2 regions of the Halobacteroides halobius DSM 5150 genome follow, and region 1 is predicted to be linked to the other one. Evidence: a T-box and tRNA genes for the amino acid it is inferred to sense, from the RefSeq annotation. Region 1 holds a T-box; the other holds one or more tRNA genes.
What was found. The T-box of region 1 lies ahead of HALHA_RS09875 (valine--tRNA ligase). A T-box ahead of a tRNA ligase gene usually reads a tRNA of that ligase, here a tRNA-Val.

Region 1 (3,270 bases):
TTGATGTCCCCACCACAACTGTCTAGAAATACACCAATCTCTAATATTCTCCATCCAGTTAAAATAAACTTTATCAAATCGCTCTGGGACAAAATTAATATCTCCATTCTTTACAGCTTCAATAGCTGGTGTGGCTAGCTGCTCCATATCAACAAACCACTGTTTAGAAACTAAAGGTTCAATAACAGTATCACAACGATAGCACTGTCCTACTGAGTGTTCATGTTCTTCAATTCCTGTTAATAGACCAGTAGACTTTAGATCGTCAATTAACTGCTTGCGGCATTCATAACGATCCATTCCTTCATATTTACCAGCTTCACTAGTCATATTAGCTTGATCATCAATCACCTTAATAATTTCTAAATCATGACGTTGACCTATTTCAAAATCATTAGGATCATGAGCAGGTGTCACCTTGACCATACCAGTACCAAATTCAGAATCTACATAATCATCAGCAATAATCTCAACCTCTCGATTAACAATCGGTACAATTACCTTCTCACCAATTAAGTCCTGATATCGCTCATCATCTGGGTTAACAGCTATTGCTGTATCTCCTAACATAGTTTCTGGTCTAGTAGTAGCAACTACAATATAATCATCTTTATCTTTGAAGTTATATTTTAATTGATATAATTCGCCTGGTTGATCCTCGTGTTCTACCTCAACATCTGATAAAGTAGTTTCACAATCAGGACACCAATTTATAATATAATCCCCTTGATAAATTAATCCTTTATCATATAATTGGACAAAAGCTTCTTTAACTGCTTTATTACATCCTTCATCCATTGTAAACCTTTCTTTATCCCAATCACAAGAAACCCCTAATTTAGTAAGCTGGTTAGTAATTGTGTTTCCATACTCTTCTGTCCAATCCCAGGCCCGCTCTAAAAATTCTTCTCTATTTATATCATCTTTAGTTAATCCTTCTTCCTCTCGCATTTTATTAACTACTTTAACCTCAGTAGCAATACTAGCATGATCTGTCCCTGGTACCCATAAAGCTTCATATCCTTGCATTCGCTTCCAACGAATTAAAATATCTTGAAAAGTCATATCTAAAGCATGACCAATATGTAATTGACCAGTAACATTAGGAGGCGGCATCATAATTGTAAACGACTCTTTATCTTCATTAACCTCCGCTTGAAAAAATTGATTTTCTTGCCAATAATCATACCATTTTTCTTCTACTTGATCTGGATTATAAGTTGTTGATAGATTTTCCTTGCCCATTTTACTTCCCCCTTTATTAATTCTACAATTTAAACAATAAAAAAAGATCCCCTCCATCCTTAGTTAAGGACGAAAGAGGATCTTTCGCGGTACCACCTTAGTTCCTTACGGCTCTTAAACTAGGTAACGCCTAGCATTCGGCTAAAACTACTTTAACTTCATTTTAGCAACTCAGAAACGACTTCAATTAATATCACCTAGAGTACCTCCCAGCTTTGAGTACTCCTCTCTATAAGTGAGGGATTAATTTACTACTTTTCTTCACAGTTTTTCCCGTTTTCAATTATTTCATCTATAATCATATAATTATTTCTCCAAGTTGTCAACTATATTAAACTATTATATCTGAAAAGGAAAAATAACAAAGACTAATAAATCCCATACAGAATGAGAAATAATAACTGACATCAAACTATAATTCTCTACAATTAACCAGCCCCAAAACAATCCTGCTAGCAATGCAGCTATAATTAACACAATATTTCCCGTCCATAAATGAAGTGCTGCATAAAGTAAAGAAGCAAAGAGATAACCTAGCTTATCTCCAAAGTTGATACTTAAAGTCCGTTGAAGAAATCCTCTCCAAAAAATCTCTTCAGCAGGGCCAATAACAATTACCAATAATAAACCAACCAAAGCTAAATTTAACTCTTGGCGATACTGATACACTGTAGCTATCTTTATTATAGTATGAGGCATCAAGAGCTGACCTATTTGATTTCCTAACCAAAACAGGATATATAATATCCCAGCTGATACCACTCCAACAATTAAATCACTTACTTGTAAATCAAAATCAAATTTCTTATACCTGCTAGCAATTACCAGTTGAATAATTGCTACTAGACTTAACCTCGACCAAAAGTTTACAAGATTAGTTCTAAAAACTATGATCCATAATAAATTGATAAATACTATTACATAACCTAACTGTTGCAAAGAGATCTTTTTCTTCAGCTTCATAATACTACCCTAAAAAGTTAGCACTTATTATTGCTAAAGTTAACAAAGCCCCAAATTTAAAATGTAATTGAGCTGTTTGAAGATCAATCTGTTGTACATTTAATTTAGAATTAACTGTAGCTCTTCTAACTAAAGACATATTATTAAAGGCATACGGCAAGGTTATCAAAGAAATTAAAGCCCACTTAGTAATAACTCCTTTTAATACCAACCAGACTAATATTAAATAGGCTAAGGAAACTAACCCTAAATATAACTTAGCTGCTAATTCTCTTCCTAATAAAATTGCCAAAGTCTTAATTTCAACATTAGAATCATGTTCAATATCACGAAAGTCGTTCCCTTGTAAAATAGCACTAACTAATAATCCTAAGGGAATAGAGATTAATAAAACTTGATGGTTATAGCTAGCTGTTTGTACATAATAAGAACCAATTACTATCAACGGGCCAAATAAAAGAAAAACCATAGGAACCCCTAAAGCATAATATTTATAGTTAATTGGCTTAGCAGTATAAAAACAACCTCCTAAGATACCAATTATAGATAAAATGACTACTAGAGCCCCCCGTAAATAAGATAAATAAAAAATAATTGGCAGTGCTAATCCAAAGCAGATTAATCCTACAGTTTTAATCTGACTAGCAGGAATCAAACCGGCTACCAAAATACCACTAGAACCGTAAGAATCTTTAGTATCAACTTTAGATTTATAATCATAGTAATCATTTAATAAATTAGACCCACCATGTAATAATACTATCCCACAAATAGTCAATATAAACAAGCCTATATCAAATTGGCCCTGTTTAATTGCTAATCCCGTTCCCAAAAAAACCGGTAGCAAAGAAGCAGTAAAAAATAAAGGACGAAAAGCCTTAATCCATATTTTAAGTGGAAACATTATCTCACTCCTTAATTCCTTTTAGAGTGATTATTCCCCAGATCACAAATTAATATACTATTAATCAATAAATTGATTAATAAATTTAAATACTTCTTTCTTTCCCTCACCTGTTTTAGCAGAAAAGAAGGTAAAAGGAACAAATGGAGTTAAGTGTA
Region 2 (3,270 bases), 640 kb from region 1:
ATAACGGCATCACCGATCTAGCTTAACTCACTAGCCACTCCTAGGCGGATTTGATTTTCTTTCATATCGACTCCCAGCACCGTCGACTCTCTCTAAATGAAAGGCAAATCTACTATTCCAATTCATAGTGTTTAATTGATTTTTAATTTTATCTTAAGCTTATTTTAAAATTTATTATACAATACTATTAACATAAATTCAAGTTTATTCTAATAATTTAATTGTACCCGCTTGAAATTATCCCTACTTCCTTGCTGTAAAAAGTAGTTATAAAAAAAATTAAAATTATCATGTTCCAAGTTTATATTTTCTTTAATCATTCCCTTAAATAAAGTATAACTAATTACTTCTTGAAAAGAACCTATTAGTCGCTTTAGTGGAGACGTTTGGCCGTAATGAATTAAGTTTGGTTGGCCCTCAATATTTGCTAATCTAGCAGTAGCATTTATAGCATCATAATAAGTCCCCAATTTATCAACTAAACCTAACCTTCTTGCCTGGGCTCCAGTATAAATTCTACCATCTGCTAAATCCTTTACTTCATCTCTAGAAAGGTTTCTCCCCTCTACTACTACATCAACAAAGCGTTGATAAACATCATTAATCATTTTTTGTATAATATTTCTTTCTTTTTTACTTAACTCTCGACTTGGACTGCCTATATCTTTATAAGGACCACTAGTGAAAGTTACAGGTTTAATCCCTACTTTATTATACAATTCTTTTAAATTAGTAAATTTCATTATAACCCCGATGCTTCCAGTAATAGTATTACCATTTGCATAAATCTGGTCCGCAGCAGTTGAAACATAATATCCTCCCGAAGCTGCTATATCCCCCATAGAAACTACTATGGGCCTTCCTGTAGCCTTAAACTTCTTTAATTCCTTATATATAGCATCAGATGCCGCTGAACTACCACCGGGAGTATTTACTCTTAATAATATTCCCTTTACCATTTCATTATTTTTAGCCTGATTAATATACTGCATAATTCGATAAGAATTAGCTTGAGCATCACTTAAAACACCACCACTACTGCCTGCTGCAATTGGCCCGCTAATATTAATAACAGCAATGCTTTCTTTAAAAAGCTCATTTTCTCTAAAATTATTAGCTATAGCATAAATAATTCCACCTAAAAATAAACCTCCAAGAAGAATAACGATAAGAAAAAATAAAGCTAAGTACTTAATATCAACCTTCATCTTGACTCCTCCTTTAATTATACAATAATTATCTTAACCTTACTAATACAAATTTATAAATAAAGCTATTACTTATAATTAAATAAAAAAATTATCATTCCTTTAAAATACAAAAGAGCCCCCTCTAAAAGGGACTCTCAAAAAACAATTTGGTCGGAGCAGCAGGATTTGAACCTGCGACCCCCTGGTCCCAAACCAGGTGCTCTGCCAAACTGAGCCATGCTCCGATAATGGAGCGGGAAACCGGACTCGAACCGGCGACACCCAGCTTGGAAGGCTGGTGCTCTAGCCAACTGAGCTACTCCCGCTCATTCAATATATTTATATGGTGAGCCATGGAGGACTCGAACCTCCGACACCCAGATTAAAAGTCTGGTGCTCTTCCAGCTGAGCTAATGGCCCATCTAATGGAGCTGACGACCGGAGTTGAACCGGTAACCTGCTGATTACAAGTCAGCTGCTCTGCCAATTGAGCTACGTCAGCATTATGGCGGGGACGACGAGATTCGAACTCGCGATCTCCGGCGTGACAGGCCGGCGTGTTAACCAACTACACCACATCCCCACAATAAAACAAATTGACAATTGATAATAAACAATTTACAATTAATTTCTAACTTCAAAATCAAATCATTACCTATGATTATCGTCTTTAATTGTCAATTCTCAATTGTACATTGTCAATTATTTCAATGGTGGGCGAAACAGGACTTGAACCTGTGACCCCCTGCTTGTAAGGCAGGTGCTCTCCCAACTGAGCTATTCGCCCACAATATTAACTGAATAGTTTAAAAAGAACTTAATCTATTTCAAATAGTAAACTTGGTACCCCCAAGGGGATTCGAACCCCTGCCGCCAGGATGAAAACCTGGTATCCTAGGCCACTAGACGATGGGGGCCTAGTTAAATTGTTAGTTTTATTGGCTGGGGTGGCTGGATTTGAACCAACGAGTGCAGGAGTCAAAGTCCTGTGCCTTACCACTTGGCGACACCCCATTAATAGTCTATCCTTATTAACACAAGGAGTATTATATACTATTAATTACTAACTGTCAAGAAATAATTCAATTGATTCTGGCAGCGACCTACTCTCCCATAAGGCTGCCCCTATAGTACCATCGGCGCTGGAGGACTTAACTGCTGTGTTCGAGATGGTCCTTCGAACCGGCACATCCTGTGCCACTTAGGACACTAGAACATCCGTGTTCGTCGGGAACAGGTGTTACCCCTCCGCAATCACCACCAGAATATTTTATTACACTTTCAAACTGCACAATAGTCATTCTAGATTAAACCCTCGCTCTATTAGTACCAGTCAGCTTAATGTGTTACCACACTTACACCTCTGGCCTATCTACCTGATAGTCTATCAGGGGTCTTACTGGATTATTCCATGGGATATCTAATCTTGAGATCTGCTTCACGCTTAGATGCTTTCAGCGCTTATCAGTTCCGCACTTAGCTACTCAACAATGCCAATGGTTGACAATTGATCCACCAGCGGTACGTCCATCCCGGTCCTCTCGTACTAGGGATAGTTTCTCTCAAATATCCTGCGCCCACGACGGATAGGGACCGAACTGTCTCACGACGTTCTGAACCCAGCTCGCGTGCCGCTTTAATGGGCGAACAGCCCAACCCTTGGAACCTGCTCCAGCTCCAGGATGCGACGAGCCGACATCGAGGTGCCAAACCTCCCCGTCGATGTGAACTCTTGGGGGAGATAAGCCTGTTATCCCCGGGGTAACTTTTATCCGTTGCGCGATGGCAATTCCATTCTTAGCCATCGGATCACTAAGCCCTACTTTCGTACCTGCTCGACCTGTATGTCTTGCAGTCAAGCTCCCTTATGCCTTTACACTCTACGTGTGATTTCCGACCACACTGAGGGAACCTTTGGGCGACTCCGTTACTCTTTAGGAGTCGACCGCCCCAGTCAAACTGCCCGTCTGAAACTGTCCCAGCACTAGATTATAGCGCTTGGTTAGAATCACGGCACAATAAGAGTGGTATCCCAATGATGGCTCCATCGACACTAGCGTGCCGATTTCAAAGCCTCCCA

Region 2: it encodes a tRNA-Val, which carries the amino acid that the T-box ahead of HALHA_RS09875 (valine--tRNA ligase) is inferred to sense. The anticodon was not compared.

What each region holds. Positions count from the first base shown of each region.
Region 1 is NC_019978.1:2,024,122-2,027,391, forward strand. It holds gene HALHA_RS09875 (valine--tRNA ligase) at 1-1,245, opposite strand, end outside; T-box leader at 1,308-1,519, opposite strand; gene HALHA_RS09880 (CPBP family intramembrane glutamic endopeptidase) at 1,585-2,208, opposite strand; gene menA (1,4-dihydroxy-2-naphthoate octaprenyltransferase) at 2,213-3,112, opposite strand; gene yihA (ribosome biogenesis GTP-binding protein YihA/YsxC) at 3,173-3,270, opposite strand, start outside.
Region 2 is NC_019978.1:19,371-22,640, reverse strand. It holds T-box leader at 1-135, opposite strand, end outside; gene sppA (signal peptide peptidase SppA) at 210-1,208, opposite strand; tRNA gene HALHA_RS00120 (tRNA-Pro) at 1,359-1,435, opposite strand; tRNA gene HALHA_RS00115 (tRNA-Gly) at 1,440-1,516, opposite strand; tRNA gene HALHA_RS00110 (tRNA-Lys) at 1,535-1,610, opposite strand; tRNA gene HALHA_RS00105 (tRNA-Thr) at 1,617-1,692, opposite strand; tRNA gene HALHA_RS00100 (tRNA-Asp) at 1,697-1,773, opposite strand; tRNA gene HALHA_RS00095 (tRNA-Val) at 1,902-1,977, opposite strand; tRNA gene HALHA_RS00090 (tRNA-Glu) at 2,032-2,107, opposite strand; tRNA gene HALHA_RS00085 (tRNA-Gln) at 2,130-2,204, opposite strand; rRNA gene rrf (5S ribosomal RNA) at 2,281-2,404, opposite strand; rRNA gene HALHA_RS00075 (23S ribosomal RNA) at 2,494-3,270, opposite strand, start outside.